Regions from separate parts of the Bradyrhizobium sp. th-b2 genome, predicted to be linked through region 2. Evidence: predicted binding sites of a transcription regulator. Region 2 holds the regulator's gene; each other region holds the start of a gene.
The links. Region 2 encodes PhoB, which activates phosphate uptake and scavenging genes when phosphate is short. Its sites were predicted from a motif close to TGTCATNNANCTGTCAT; they were not measured.
Positions count from the first base shown of each region.

Region 1: K359_RS0149970 (phospholipase C) is a predicted target of PhoB. The motif match lies at 2,715-2,731, and genes of this name have one in related genera.
Region 3: K359_RS0108520 (glycerophosphodiester phosphodiesterase family protein) is a predicted target of PhoB. The motif match lies at 1,428-1,444, and genes of this name have one in related genera.

Region 1 is NZ_KE384571.1:28,096-32,702, forward strand. It holds gene K359_RS0149965 (cytochrome-c peroxidase) at 1-952, opposite strand, end outside; gene K359_RS0149970 (phospholipase C) at 949-2,664, opposite strand; partial or broken gene K359_RS66705 (penicillin acylase family protein) at 3,282-3,587, shown strand; gene K359_RS66710 (penicillin acylase family protein) at 3,608-3,973, shown strand; gene K359_RS0149980 (acyltransferase domain-containing protein) at 4,156-4,607, opposite strand, start outside.
Region 2 is NZ_AUGA01000007.1:283,331-287,937, forward strand. It holds gene K359_RS0113875 (aspartate aminotransferase family protein) at 1-263, opposite strand, end outside; gene K359_RS61220 (hypothetical protein) at 262-501, shown strand; gene K359_RS0113880 (GcrA family cell cycle regulator) at 762-1,274, shown strand; gene phoB (phosphate regulon transcriptional regulator PhoB) at 1,516-2,226, opposite strand; gene phoU (phosphate signaling complex protein PhoU) at 2,357-3,073, opposite strand; gene pstB (phosphate ABC transporter ATP-binding protein PstB) at 3,085-3,903, opposite strand; gene pstA (phosphate ABC transporter permease PstA) at 3,900-4,607, opposite strand, start outside.
Region 3 is NZ_AUGA01000004.1:247,204-251,810, reverse strand. It holds gene K359_RS0108520 (glycerophosphodiester phosphodiesterase family protein) at 1-1,340, opposite strand, end outside; gene K359_RS0108515 (HlyD family secretion protein) at 1,531-2,502, opposite strand; gene K359_RS0108510 (ABC transporter permease) at 2,489-4,607, opposite strand, start outside.

The DNA.
Region 1 (4,607 bases), on a different contig from region 2:
GGTCCTTGTTGTCGGGGAGTACCATATTGCGTGGCGCGGCCAGCGCTTCATATTGGGTGTCGGTGAAGAGCGGAGGGAAGCCGTCGCGGGTGACCCTCGAGCTATGACATCCGGCACAGTTGGCCTTCTCCGGATCGTTGAACAAGCGGTAGCCCCTCATTTCGTTGTCGTTGAAGCGGGCTTTGCCTTCAAGCCAATAATCGAACTTGCTCGTGTAGGGGTGGAAGCTCGGCTCCTCGATCTGGTAGCGACCGATCGCGAAAGTCGCCTCGGCAACCAACAAGTTCGCGTTCTTCAAAACGGTCTCACCGAACAATGCCGCGATTTTCGTAGCGTAAGGCGCGCGACGCAGCTTTTCTGCAATCACCTCGATGCTGCCGCCATCCATCTCTCGCGGGTCGAGCAACGGACCCGATGCCTGGATCTGGAGAGTGTCAGCGCGGCCGTCCCAGAACAGGCCACCCTGCGGCACGATATTCGCCGCGCTTTGCGTGGCCTGCTGCGCGGTCTTTTGTACGCGCGTTGCCGTCTGACCAATGTCGGCCATTTGCGCCAGTGTGACGGTCTCGTTTTCCCGGTCGTCGGGACCGATGCTGAAGTCAGGCTGCCGCTGCAGGTAAGTCAGCGATGGGACGGCTCGCAACCCGGGAAGCGACAGAGCAGGGCCGCCGGGCATGACTGGCCCGTCGTTAGGGGGACCATACGCGTGGTCCGGGCTGTGACAGGACGCACAAGCCATCTTGCCCGACGACGACAGGCTCGTGTCGAAGAATACGTCCCGACCGAGTTTCGCCATCGCCGAGAGCGGCGCGACTGGGGGACGGACCAGACGAACCGGATTCGGGTTTTCGCCGGGCAACGTTTGCGGCTCGGCAGCCAAAGCGACGCAGGCCATAAGGCCTGCGCCGACGAAGCACGCGATTGTGCGATTGAGCATCTGAATCTGGCTCAATCGTTCTTCGTCTTGTTCTTGGTATCCACCGTACCGAAGGTCGGATCGAGGATGAGCGTGGTGCTGTTTTTCTTGTTGAAGTTGAACATGTCGACGATCGAGCCGGTCGTAGCATCGAAGGAGCCACCGCCGATCCGCTCACCGTTCAGCCAGTTGTCTTCGATGAACTGCGGAATGGAGGCCTGGGTGATGAGCACGTGGCTGACGTAGTTTTTCTTGGCGTAGGGGGAAATCACCATGAACGGCTGGCGCGTGCCGGGACCGCAGCGACCATGAACAGGCAAGCCGTTGACTCCTGCGGGTTCGGTCGTGCCAATCACGCCGCAAATGCCCGTGCCGTTCAACGCATCGGCTGTTGCCGAGAACGACGGCCTCGTCGTCTTGGCGAAAGCGTGGTCATACCAGCCGTCCGAGTCATCATAGGCGAGGATTACGGCGGTACTTTCCCAGTCAGGCCGCTGCTGCAGGAAGTTGATCAGGGTAACCAGCCCCGTCTGCTCATCGAGCGGATCGGAGTTGCCCGGGTGAGCGTCCTGGAAGGCCGACATTTTGATGAAAGACACTGCCGGATAGTTGCCGGATCCGACCGCAGTGAAGAAGTCGTCCAAATCGTAGGCGTGGTTGGCCGGATCAACCTTGTTTTTGCCGGGTACCGTCGTATAGCCAATCGCCTTGGTCGAGGTCGGGCGGGCATGGGTCGGGTTGGCCGTCGACTGGTAATACTGGAACCAAATGTGATGCGGGATATAGTCCCGGATCGCGCCGCCGACGACCTGGCTCACGGTGGAGCGCACACAACCTGTGGTGCCGTTGTTGTTGAGAGTTTGCAGGTTGAAACCACCGACAAAAGATCCCCAGGGGATATCGGCGGCATTGAGCAAGTCGCCGATGTTCTTGCTCGTCATCCGAACTTGTGAGGTCTGGCTTGAGCACACGTCCCCGACCGGATCCGTATCGCTGGTCAGCGTGAGACCGCCCTGACCATCCTGGACTGTACTCGCAGTGAGGCCCGCCGGAATGATCGCCCCATTCGTGGTCCCGGCAAACATGTTGAGCAAGCCAGGCGTCGACGGGCCATATTGATCACTCCAGGCATTGTCGCTCATCGCGTAGTTCTGGGCATAATTCCAGAGGGCGGTCACTGTGTTGCCGTCGAAGAAGCCCATGACCTGACCTTTGGTGCCAAAAGCGCCGGCGCCGCCATTGGTGCCCTTGCCGGTGAATTCCGGGAACAGATCGTTCATGCCGCCGTCGTAGGCCTTCTGCTCGGCCGTGTAGCCATGGCCCTGATCGGCCGTATTGGCCTGCGTGCGATCTAGACGGAACGGGTTGGAAGCGCCGGCGCCGTTGGCCGCATTCAAGTTTGGATTGTTATTGAGCAGAGTGACGCTCGACAAGAGATTGTCGATGTCCCGCTGCGTGTTCTTGGCAGGCTCGAAAACCGGCTCGCCTTCCGGATTCAGTGCATTCGGGTAAGTACCGAAATAATGATCAAACGAGCGGTTCTCGTTGAAAACGATCACCAGGTGCTTGATCGGATATTTGGTCTTCAACGTATTCGGATCAACGGCGGCATCCTTGTCGTCCTTCTTGCTGTCTGCCTTGTTGGTGCCCGGACCAGCGATAACTGAGCCAGTCGACGTTGCAATACTCGCAACAGCAAACAGCGCTACAGTGGCGAGTAACGTCGTCTTCAATTTTCGATTCTTCATTTTTCCCTCAAGAGGTGCATGCAAAGCGGCGAGACCGTTAGTCAGCGTCAATGACGGCCATGTGTCAGTTTTGATTTCTGCTGCGGCACAATCGCAATCCGAATGCTGATTGCGGGTCGTGCAAATCGTCTGACAAATTACGGCGGCGGAAGCATTTTCGATGCAGTGGAGTACAGACGCAAATGCGCGAAATAGAGCGCGTTCACGTCAACATAAAAAGTTCTTTACCGTCTACCGGGGAATTTATTGCGCCGATCGCGAATATTGCTTCGAAGTCCGAGGATGGAGGTGAAGGCGATCTACATACTGCTGCCATCAAAGACCCTTTGGCCTTCAACAGCGCGCAACCAAGGCGGTAGGCAGTGAATTGGAAGAAGAATATCTGTGCCTTCTGAGTGGAGCCAATGTCGGCCATAGTCGAAGGACTTGGATGGCAGTTCTTCGAAGGAAAGCCGAGCTTGAGGGGGTTGGATCCGGCAACGCCGTCAGCGCACGGATTGGTACCAACAGAAGATAGCTTTCAAGTACACCCGAAGCAGGAAAGCGGATCAATAAGAACGATAGTGATCAAGACGATCGCTTACGGCATTGTCCTCTTGCTGGGCGGGATTGGCATTATGGCTGCCTTGATCTGGCAGACATTGCCACCGTTCAATGATGAGTTGCAGGTCCACGGACTTTCCGCCGCCGCAAGCGTGCGTTTGGACGCGAATGGCATTCCTTGGATCCGCACCTCGACGATGATCGATGCCGCAACAGCGCTTGGCTATCTGCATGCACGAGACCGGATGTTCCAGATGGATCTCATGCGCCGCTCGGCGTCAGGGCGATTGTCGGAGATTGCCGGGCAAGCGGCGCTGCCGATGGATCGAATGATGCGCACTCTCGGCCTTCGTGTTCGCGCATCATCTGACCTTGACGCTGTGTCAGAGCCGACACGCCTATGCTGGAAGCTTATGCGCGAGGCGTCAACGCCTGGATCGACGAACGCGGCCGCTTTAGCGCGGAAGAGTTCCTGCTCCTCGGCGCTCCAGAGCCATGGAGTCCGGTGGATAGCATGCTTTGGGGCGAGACAATGGGAGTCTGGCTTTCGCACAACTGGCGGACTGAGCTCGCCCGGCTCAACCTGCCGGTAAGCTGTCGCAGCAGGAGATCGATGAGCTATGGCCGCAAGACGGCGAGGCCGGACGGCCGCATGCGGCGCTCGATCCGGCACTTGCCGGTACAGCACGGCGCCTTCTGGCTACGCTGCCGGATTTCCCGGCTCCCTTCACTCAGCCACACACGGAGTTACGCTGCTCTCCAGTAAGAAAATAGGGCCTTTGAAACAGTGGGTTTCGCGATGTAGCGGCCTCCCGTTACCACCTTTCTCCACACACCCGTTGCCCGGTTGGGGTAAGCGGCTTTGCCGAGCAGGCATTTTGGGCGGCCGCTTCTGCGGCCTCTGCGTCGCCTGCTGTGACACTCCGCGTCTCAAGTCATGCGTGCCGGCTAGTTGGAAGCAACCCAGCTTCGCAAGCCTTCGACCGTGTGAAATCCGTCCGTGGCGTAGCATCGAATGGATGGCAGGAATGTTTGCGCCATCTCTGCAAGCGCATGTCCTGGGCCGAGGTCCAACACCCTGGTGACTCCCAGCTCTGCAAGGGCTTCCAAGGTCGCTTCCCAGTCGATGGGGCACGCGACCTGGCCTGCGAGCTTCACAGTTGCACTCCCTGCAGAGAAGATGCGTTCGCCGTCGCCCCCGGAAAGCAGAATCCGTCCGCTTGCGACAGGGGTGCGTCTGCTGCCGTCGAGCGCCTGTTGCAGCGGCGCGCAGACCTGCGCGAGATGTGACGTGTGCGACGCGATTTTCACGGCGAGAAGGCCGGTGCGCGCGGCGCCCTGTCTTGTCGCTTCCCGGCAGAGCTCGATGAGGTCCCGCTCTGCGCCTCCGATCACGAACA
Region 2 (4,607 bases):
TGCTCGCACAGCCGGGCGGCCAGCGCCTCGCCGTCCGGGCTCTTGAACAGGTTCGACATGTGCCAGAGCTTGGTCGCCTGTTCCTGCAGCGCCTGGACCAGATGCGGATGCGCGTGCCCGAGCGCGTTCACCGCAACGCCCGAGGTGAAGTCGAGATAGCGGTCGCCGTTGGTTGCGATCAGCCAGGCGCCCTCACCGCGCTCGAAGCCGAGATCGACCCGGGCGAAGACGGGGAGCAGATGCGACGAGGCGCTGTTGGTCATGGCGTTCACTGCCGGTTTGAAGCCGACAATTGCCGTGCGCGCCTTGACGCCAGTGCAGCAACGGCCAGCTTCGGAAAACAAAACGGCCGCCTTTGCGGGCGGCACGTGCAGCCATTCTATGCTGCGGCCAGTAGGTGTCAATCGCCAGGAGCCGGCCTTTGCCGGCCTTCCTGCGATGCGAAACGAGCGCAATCCGGAGCATTCCGGTGCGGTGGAAAAGCCTCATTACAGTGCTTAACTTTGTGGGAACATGTGGACGCACGGCCGCGGACTCTTGCGCCAGAGTCACGCCATATTGTAGCGTTTGGCCTGTCGGGTACGACATCTCGTGCGGCAGTACTGGACCCTCTAAGTAGCCTTCGTGTCACACGTAAACGTTCGGGCGCAAGACCGCGCCCGGCGAGGGCTAAGGGATTCTGGCCGCTGGGATTTTGACCCGGATTTGGCTCGCAGCGTCGCTCCAATGACTGGCCGGCGCCATGCGAAAGGAAGAATGCGATGACTGTATTGACCTGGTCCGACGATCGCGTCGAGCAGCTGAAGAAGCTCTGGGAGTCTGGCCTCTCGGCCAGCCAGATCGCCGCGGAACTTGGCAATGTGACGCGAAATGCCGTGATCGGCAAAGTGCATCGGCTCGGCCTCTCCGGCCGCGCCAAGGCCCCCTCCACGGCCGCGCCGCGGCAGCGCAAGGCCCGCCCCGCCCAGCACATGATGCGGGTGGCGCGTCCGGTCTCGCGCGGCAACACCGCGCTGGCGCATGCCTTCGAGGTCGAGATGGAGCCCGATCCGATCTCCTACGACAACGTGGTGCCGATGAGCCAGCGGCTGTCGCTGCTCGAGCTGAACGAAGCCACCTGCCACTGGCCGGTCGGCGATCCATCGAGCCCGGAATTCTTCTTCTGCGGCGGCAAGGCGCTCGGCGGCCTGCCCTATTGCGCACACCACTCGCGCGTCGCCTACCAGCCCGCCGGCGATCGCCGCCGGCCGTCGGCGAAACCGCAGATCAAGTGAGCACTCGGGAAACTGGCGTAGGACTGAAAAAGAAATCCCCATGAAAGCGGGGATTTTTTTGTGAGAACCGTAGCCCGGATGCATCACCGGCGTCGTCCCGGCGCAGGCCGGGACCCATAACCACGAATGGGTGTTGTTTGAAAGCCGTCTGGCCGCGTGCCGATTGCGCCGGCCGCGGCGTATGGGTCCCGGCTTTCGCCGGGACGACAACGTGTTGCGGTTTATGAATGCCACACGGCCGTTACGGCTGCGGCTCGGCCTTCGCGAAGCGGTCGTCGAGCGCGTAGCCGGCGCCGCGCACGGTGCGGATCGGATCCTGCTCGCGGCCCGGATTGAGCAACTTACGCAGGCGGCCGATATGCACGTCGACGGTGCGCTCGTCGATATAGATGTCGCGGCCCCAGACGCTGTCGAGCAGCTGCTCGCGGCTGAACACCCGGCCGGGATGCTCGAGGAAGAATTCGAGCAGACGATATTCGGTCGGCCCGAGATCGATCGGGCGGCCGGAGCGCGCCACGCGGCGCTTCTCGCGGTCGAGTTCGATATCGCCATAGGTCAGCACGGTGGCAAGCCGCTCCGGGCTCGCACGGCGCAGCAAGCCCTTCACCCGCGCCAGCAGCTCGGGCACCGAGAACGGCTTGACGATGTAATCGTCGGCGCCGGTGGCAAGCCCGCGCACGCGCTCACTCTCCTCGCCGCGCGCGGTCAGCATGATGATCGGAAGCTGCTTGGTCTCGGGCCGCGCCCGCAGGCGGCGGCACAGCTCGATGCCGGACAGGCCCGGCAGCATCCAGTCCAGCACAACGAGGTCGGGGATGCGCTCCTTCAACCTGGTGTCGGCGTCGTCGCCGCGTCCCACCGTTTCGACGTCGTAGCCTTCCGCATCGAGGTTGTAGCGCAACAGTGTCGTCAGCGCTTCCTCGTCTTCGACTACCAGAATGCGTGCGCTCATCGGTCTAAGTTCTTTCTCTGTGGTGATCCGTTGCCCAAACGCAAACCGAAACACTCAACCCCTGAGCATATTCCCCGTGGGAAACGGTTTGTCGCGACGACAATCCGGTTCCGCCGATGCGGATCATGCCCTAGTTGCCCGGCACCGTGGTGGCGAAATTGGTCATATCGCCCTTCGGACGCTTGTCGGTGATCTGCTGGCCCTCGATCATGTAGAACACGGTCTCGGCGATATTGGTGGCGTGGTCGCCGATCCGCTCGATGTTCTTGGCGCAGAACATCAGATGGATGCAGAACGAGATGTTGCGCGGATCCTCCATCATGTAGGTGAGCAGTTCGCGGAACAGCGAGGTGCAGATCGCATCGACCTCCTCGTCGCCCTTCCAGACGTTCATCGCCGCCGGCAGATCGTGCGCGGCATAGGCGTCGAGCACCGACTTGACCTGCGACAGCACGAGGTCGGTCATGTGCTCGAGGCCGCGGATCAGCTTCAGCGGCTGGAAATCGCTCTCCAGCGCCGCGACGCGCTTGCCCATGTTCTTGGCGAGGTCGCCGATCCGCTCGAGGTCAGTCGCGACGCGCATCGCGCTGACGATCTCGCGCAGGTCGATCGCCATCGGCTGGCGGCGAGCGATCGTCAGCACCGCGCGCTCTTCGATGACGCGCTGCAGATTGTCGATCTCGATGTCGGCGGCGACCACGCGCTTGCCCAGCGCGACGTCGCGGCGGATCAGCGCGTCGACCGACTCGGTGATCATGCGCTCGACGAGGCCGCCCATCTCGGCGACCAGGCGGGTCAACTCCTGCAGGTCGCTGTCGAATGCCTTGGCGGTATGTTCAGAAGCCATCGCTTGTCTCCTCAGCCGAACCGGCCGGTGATGTAGTCCTGCGTGCGTCGATCGCTCGGCGAGGTGAAGATCTTGTTGGTGTCGTCGAACTCGATCAGCTCGCCGAGATACATGAAGGCGGTCTTGTCGGAGACGCGCGCCGCCTGCTGCATGTTGTGGGTGACGATCGCGATCGTGTAATCCTCGGAGAGCTCCTGGATCAGCTCCTCGACCTTGGCGGTCGAGATCGGGTCGAGCGCCGAGCACGGCTCGTCGAACAGGATCACCTCGGGACGCACCGCCACGGTGCGCGCGATGCACAGCCGCTGCTGCTGGCCGCCGGAGAGCGACAGGCCGGAAGCGTTCAGCTTGTCCTTGACCTCGTTCCACAGCGCGCCGCCGCGGAGCGCCTTCTCGACCCGGTCGTCCATCTCGGACTTCGAGATCTTCTCGTAGAGGCGGATGCCGAAGGCGATGTTCTCGTAGATCGTCATCGGGAACGGCGTCGGCTTCTGGAACACCATGCCGACCCGCGCACGCAGCAGATTGAGGTCGAGCTTGGGATCGAGAATGTTGGTCTGGTCCAGCATCAGCTGGCCGACCGCGCGCTGACCCGGATAGAGATCGTACATCCGGTTGAAGATGCGCAGCAGGGTCGACTTGCCGCAGCCGGACGGGCCGATGAACGCCGTGACGCGGTTGGTGCCGAGCGTCAGGTTGATGTTCTTCAGCGCGTGGTGCTCGCCGTAATAGAAGTTGAGGTTGCGCACCGTGACTTTCGGCGGCGCTTCCGGCAGCGGCACCTGGGGAACGTGGCTCGCGACAGTCGTGGAGACGGAAAGCTCGGTCATTTTGCGGCCCTTTCGGCACCAAGGATGCGCGCGCCGATGTTCAGCGCGAGCACAGTGAATGTGATGAGCAGCGCACCGCTCCACGCCAGCTCTTTCCAGTAGGCGTAGGGACTCTGCACGAAATTGTTGATGGTCACCGGCAGGTTGGCCATCGTCTTGGTCAAATCCCAGCTGAAGAACTGGTTCGACAGCGCGGTGAACAGCAGCGGCGCGGTTTCGCCGGCAACGCGGGCGGTCGCCAGCAGCACGCCGGTGATCAGACCGGATCGCGCTGCACGATAAGCGATCCGCTTGATCACCAGCGAGCGCGGCAGGCCGAGCGCGGAGGCTGCCTCGCGCAGCGGATTGGGCACCAGCAGCAGCATGTCCTCGGTGGTGCGCAGCACCACCGGGATCACGATCACAGCGAGCGCGAGCGCGCCTGCGATCGCCGAGAAGCCGCGCATCGGCACCACCACCGCGCCATAGATGAACAGGCCGATGATGATCGAGGGCGCGCTGAGCAGGATGTCGTTGATGAAGCGGATCACCGAGGTGAGCTTGTCGTTCTTGCCGTATTCGGCGAGGTAGGTGCCGGCGAACAGGCCGAGCGGCGCACCGATACCGACGCCGATCACGGTCATGATGACCGAGCCGACGATGGCGTTGAGCAGACCGCCTTCGGTCGAGCCGGGCGGCGGCGTGTTCTGGGTGAACAGCTGCAC
Region 3 (4,607 bases), on a different contig from region 2:
TCCGTGAAGACCCCGTCCACGCCGAGGCGGAAGAACTTCAGATATTCCAGGCCCGGATCGCCGCGATAGTCGGCCGCCAGATATTTCTTCTCGTTCCGGAAGGTGAAGACATGCACGAACAGGCCGAGCTTGTGCGCATCGGCAATGACGCTGGTTGCTTCCTGCGTCGAGGCCTCCGGCGTCGATCCCTTGTAGGGCTTGCCGTCGGCGTTGCTGTCTTTCCAGGGTGAGATCTTCAACGGAACGATATACGCCTTCCACGGACCGATGCCGTCGGCATAGGTCTTGATCTCCGCGAGGCCCTCAGGGGTCAGCATCGCATCGAAGCCGCGCGAGTCGCCCGCAACCGTCCAGTCGTACGGGCGGGAATTGGCGATGTTGTTCAGCAGGACCTTGCCGGTCTTGAAGTCGACACCGTTGCCGTCGATCAGCTGGACCTGCCGCGTTTCCAGTCCATGGCCGCGCATGTATTTCAGACTGCCGGCCTCGAAGCTCTGAACGACGATCGGAGCGTCCTTCGCGTTGAGGCCGTTCTCCTTGATGATCTTGATCAGGGCATCCTCGAGCGGGTGGCTCCCGGGCGCACCGCAGCCATTGGCGATGGCCTGGGCATTGTTCCAGCTCGGATTCTTGGTTTCCGGATAGACCGAGATGGGACGTCCCGTTGCCTTGCTCTTGGCCTTGGCGATGTCGATGATGTCCTGGAAGCTGATGATCGGGAATTTGCCGTTGAACAGCTTCGGCCTCTCGTTGGCCGCATCATAGGTGGTGCCGGCGATCCAGTTCTTCAGCTCGGCCATGGTGAAGTCGGTGATCGACCAGTCGTTGGTGTGGTCATCGCCATCCACGATCAGTGCTTTCAGCACCGATTTGGGATCGGCCGGATCGATGAGATCGGTGAGGTAGTCGGCTGGCCCGCCGGTGGGAGCTTGCGCCCATTTCCCCTTGACGAGGACACCCGGCGCCGTGCGCTTGCGGGCCGCAACCTCCGGATTGGTCTTCGCCACCTCGGCAATGTTGGTGTTGTCGCCGAGCCACGGGTTGTGGCGTGCCACCAGCACGCAATCCCTGGTCAGGTGCAGGTCCTCTTCGAGCGAATCCGTTCCGAGGTCGGCGGCGAGCTCATACGATGCATCGGTCTCCTCGGGCACCAGGCCCGGCACGCCGCGATGCCCGATGACGAGCGGCGGCTTTCCATCGAGGGTCAGGAAGGGCTTGTTGCCGGCCGGCACTGACGTGGTTTGCGCTGACGCGATCGATGGCGGGAGCATCGCCAAAGCCGCCGCACCGAACAGCATCGCTGCGAGATGTACTTTCCGTCCTGAACGAATGTGCTTCACGGCCACGCCTCCATCTTTGGTGTAGCGTCGGGTCCAGTGCCACAAGGGCCGAGCCGTTCGACGCTGCTGTCTTCTTGTCTCAATCTCCTGACAGCTGGATGACTGTCGGGCGGGGTGGGCCGACAAAGCTTTTGAAATGCATCGCGGCGACGCGCACGTCACCGCGGTTCGGGGCCGACCGTCGCGCGCTTCATCGCTCGATCCGGACGGTCATGCCGGGCTCGAGGCCTTCCGCGGCGCCGGCGGGATCGAGACGCAGCCGCAGCGTGCTGCGGTCATGATCGCCGATCACGCGCTCGGCCTGCCAGGTGGCGAAGGTGCCGAGCGGCCGCAATTCGGTGATCGCGGCCTTGGTCGCGCCGCCGGTGGCATTCCGGATCACGTTCACGGTCTTTCCGATCGCAAGGCCGTCGAGATGGTCCTCGCGCACGTTGAACGACAGCCATTGCTTGCCGGCCGCCGCGACCATCAGGATCGGCTGGCCCGCGCGAACGTTCTCGCCCACTTCCGCAGCGATGACACTGACCACGCCGTCGGCCGGCGCGCGCAGCACCATCTTGTCGAGCCGGCGTTCGAGCACCGCGACGGCGGCCGCGGCCGCCTGCACCTGGGCGTCGGCGATGGCGCGCTCCTCCTTGGTCGGCCCCGCCACTGCGGCGTCGTAATTGGCTTGGGCTGCCGCCACGCCGGCGCGCGCCGCCGCCACGTCATTCTCGGCCTGGTCGAGTGCCTGCTGGGTTTCAAAACTCTGGCTCGCCAATGTGCTGATCCGCTTGAGCTGGACCTCGACATAGTCGAGGCGCGACTTGGCCTTGGAGATGGCCGCCTTAAGGGAATCGACCTGCTCGCGGCGAACGCCGGCATAGACATTGTTGCGGCTTGCGACCGCAGCGGCGAGCGCGGCCCGCGCCTGGTCCGCCTGCGCGGTCAACTCGACCGCGGAGAGCTTGGCGAGAACGTCGCCTGCGTGCACCTGCGCGCCTTTCTCGACCGCGATCGACATAAGCTGGCCGTTCACCTCCGGCTCGACCCTGACCTCGGTCGAGCGCACGACACCGACGGTTGCGGGGGACGACGTCGCGCGGTTCTCGGAATAGATCAGCGCGCCCGCGACGAGCACAAGCGGGACCGCGATGATGGCGATGCGCCTAGCGTTGGGCATGTTGCGGTCCTCTCTTGAACACCAGCGCCGAGATCACGGCGAGTGCGAAATAGCCCAGCGCCAAACACCACAGTCCGAGCCAGTCATGCGAGACCTCCCAGATGCTGGCGCCGAGCTGGTTGATGCGCACGAGGCCGTCGATCGCGGAGTCGGCCGGAAACAGCCGGCCCAGCGCGGTGGCCGCAGCGGGGATGGCCTCGCGCGGCCATGCAAAGCCGGCGGTGAAGAATTGCGGCAGGCTGGTCGCCAGCAGCAGGATGGTGGCGTTTTCCGGCCGCGTGAACCAGGCGCCGATCGCCTGTCCCATAAAACTCGTCGCCAGCAGGAAGACGGTCGCCAGCGCGAAGATCTGCGGCAGATGCCCCAGCGTCGAGAAACCGTAGACGCGCGGCAGCACGATCAGATAGAGCGCGAGCGCCGGCAAATAGATCGTCAGATGGGCGATGCCGCGCCCGAACACGCCGGCGAACGCGCCGCGGCCGCTGGCCAGCGCCGTGCCGGTCAGCATCGCCGCGCCGATCAGGAGCGTCTGCTGCAGGATCAGGATGAATGCCGCCGGCACGATGTAGCTCGCATAGCCGCCGACCGGGTTGAAGATCGGTTGCAGCAGAACATCGGCCGGGCTGAGGCTCGCGAGCTTCGCCTTGACCAGGCTGCCGTCGGAGCGGCCGCCCCGCGACACCAGCTCCGATGTCAGCGTGCCGATCGCGGTGGCGACGCTGCTGGCGGTCGACCTGAAGACGAACAGATAGGTGGCGTCGGCGTAGACCGGAATGTGGGCGGTGATGCCCTTGAGCACGTCGCGCTCGGTATCGGGCGGGATCTGGACCGCGGCAAACGCCTCGCCGCGATCGATCGCGGTGCGCGCCTCCGCCAGCGTGCGGGCGCGCACCGTCACGCTCAACGTGCCGCTGGCATCGAGCGTCTCGACAATCTGGCGGGAGAGATCGCTGAGATCATTGTCGACCACCGCGATCGGCAGCTTGCGCAGGATCTGGTTCAGATAGGGCTGCGGATAGTAGATGCCGTAGATCAGCGGGGCCAGGAACAAGAGGGTGAACGCGCTGCGCGTTCCGAGCACGCGTCGCCACTCTCCGATGAAGGCGCCGCCGACGCCTGGCGATGTCTGTTCGCTAACCGGAGGTTCGGCCGGCCTCTCTGTCGCGAACCAGCCCCTGCGCGTCAGGCTCGCCATGCGCAGCCATGCGAGGCCGGCAAACAGCAGCGCGAGGCCGGCGAGCGCGGCGAAGGGAACAGCGGATTCCGTTGCCGGCAACCCGCGCGCCGCCTGTCCCATCAGGACTGCCATGTACCAGCGCAGCGGCAGGATCGCGCTCCAGACCTGCGCAAACGTGTTCATGCCGATGGTGGGAAAGCCGACGCCGGCGTAGCCGAACGCAGGCGAGGCGATCAGGCCGGCAAGTCCCAGCCCGGTCGCGAGATCGCCGACCAGAAGTTGCAGCAGCGCGCCGACCGACAGATAGGCGATGATGAGGAGCGAGCCGGCGGCGATCATCAGCAACGCGTCGCCCTTGAAGGGAATCTGCAGCACGCCCTCCAGCACCAGCGGCTGGGCCAGCATGATCACGATGAAGATCACAAACAGCGGCGCCAGCTTGCCGGCAAGTGCTGCGACCGGATCGCCGCCGGCGCTTGCGAGCCACTCTCGCGCATTGCGGCGGCGGAATTCGGAGCCGACCGAATAGCCCGCTGCGAGCGTGATCACCACATGGATGATGGTGGGCAGCAGCGCACGCAACAGGAATTGCCCGTAGTTCTTCTGCGGATTGACCAGTGCGATGGTCTCCGCGCTCAGCGTGCCCATTGAGGCCGGCGCCGGTGCCGCGCGGCTGGCCGGAGCTGCCGCGTTCGCCGCGGCGGTCAGTGCATCGCTCAGCCCGGAGGACGCGATGCCGGCCGCCGTCAGGAATTGCTGGTTGTAGAAGCCGACGACCTGCGGGCGGCGATCGGCCTTCAGGTCGCGGTCGAAATTCGGCGGGATGAAGATCGCCGAAATCGCCTTGCCGGACCGGATGTCCTGCACGGCGGTCGACAGCGATCCGGAATCGTCGACGATTCGCAGGCTCGGCGACGCCGCGACATGC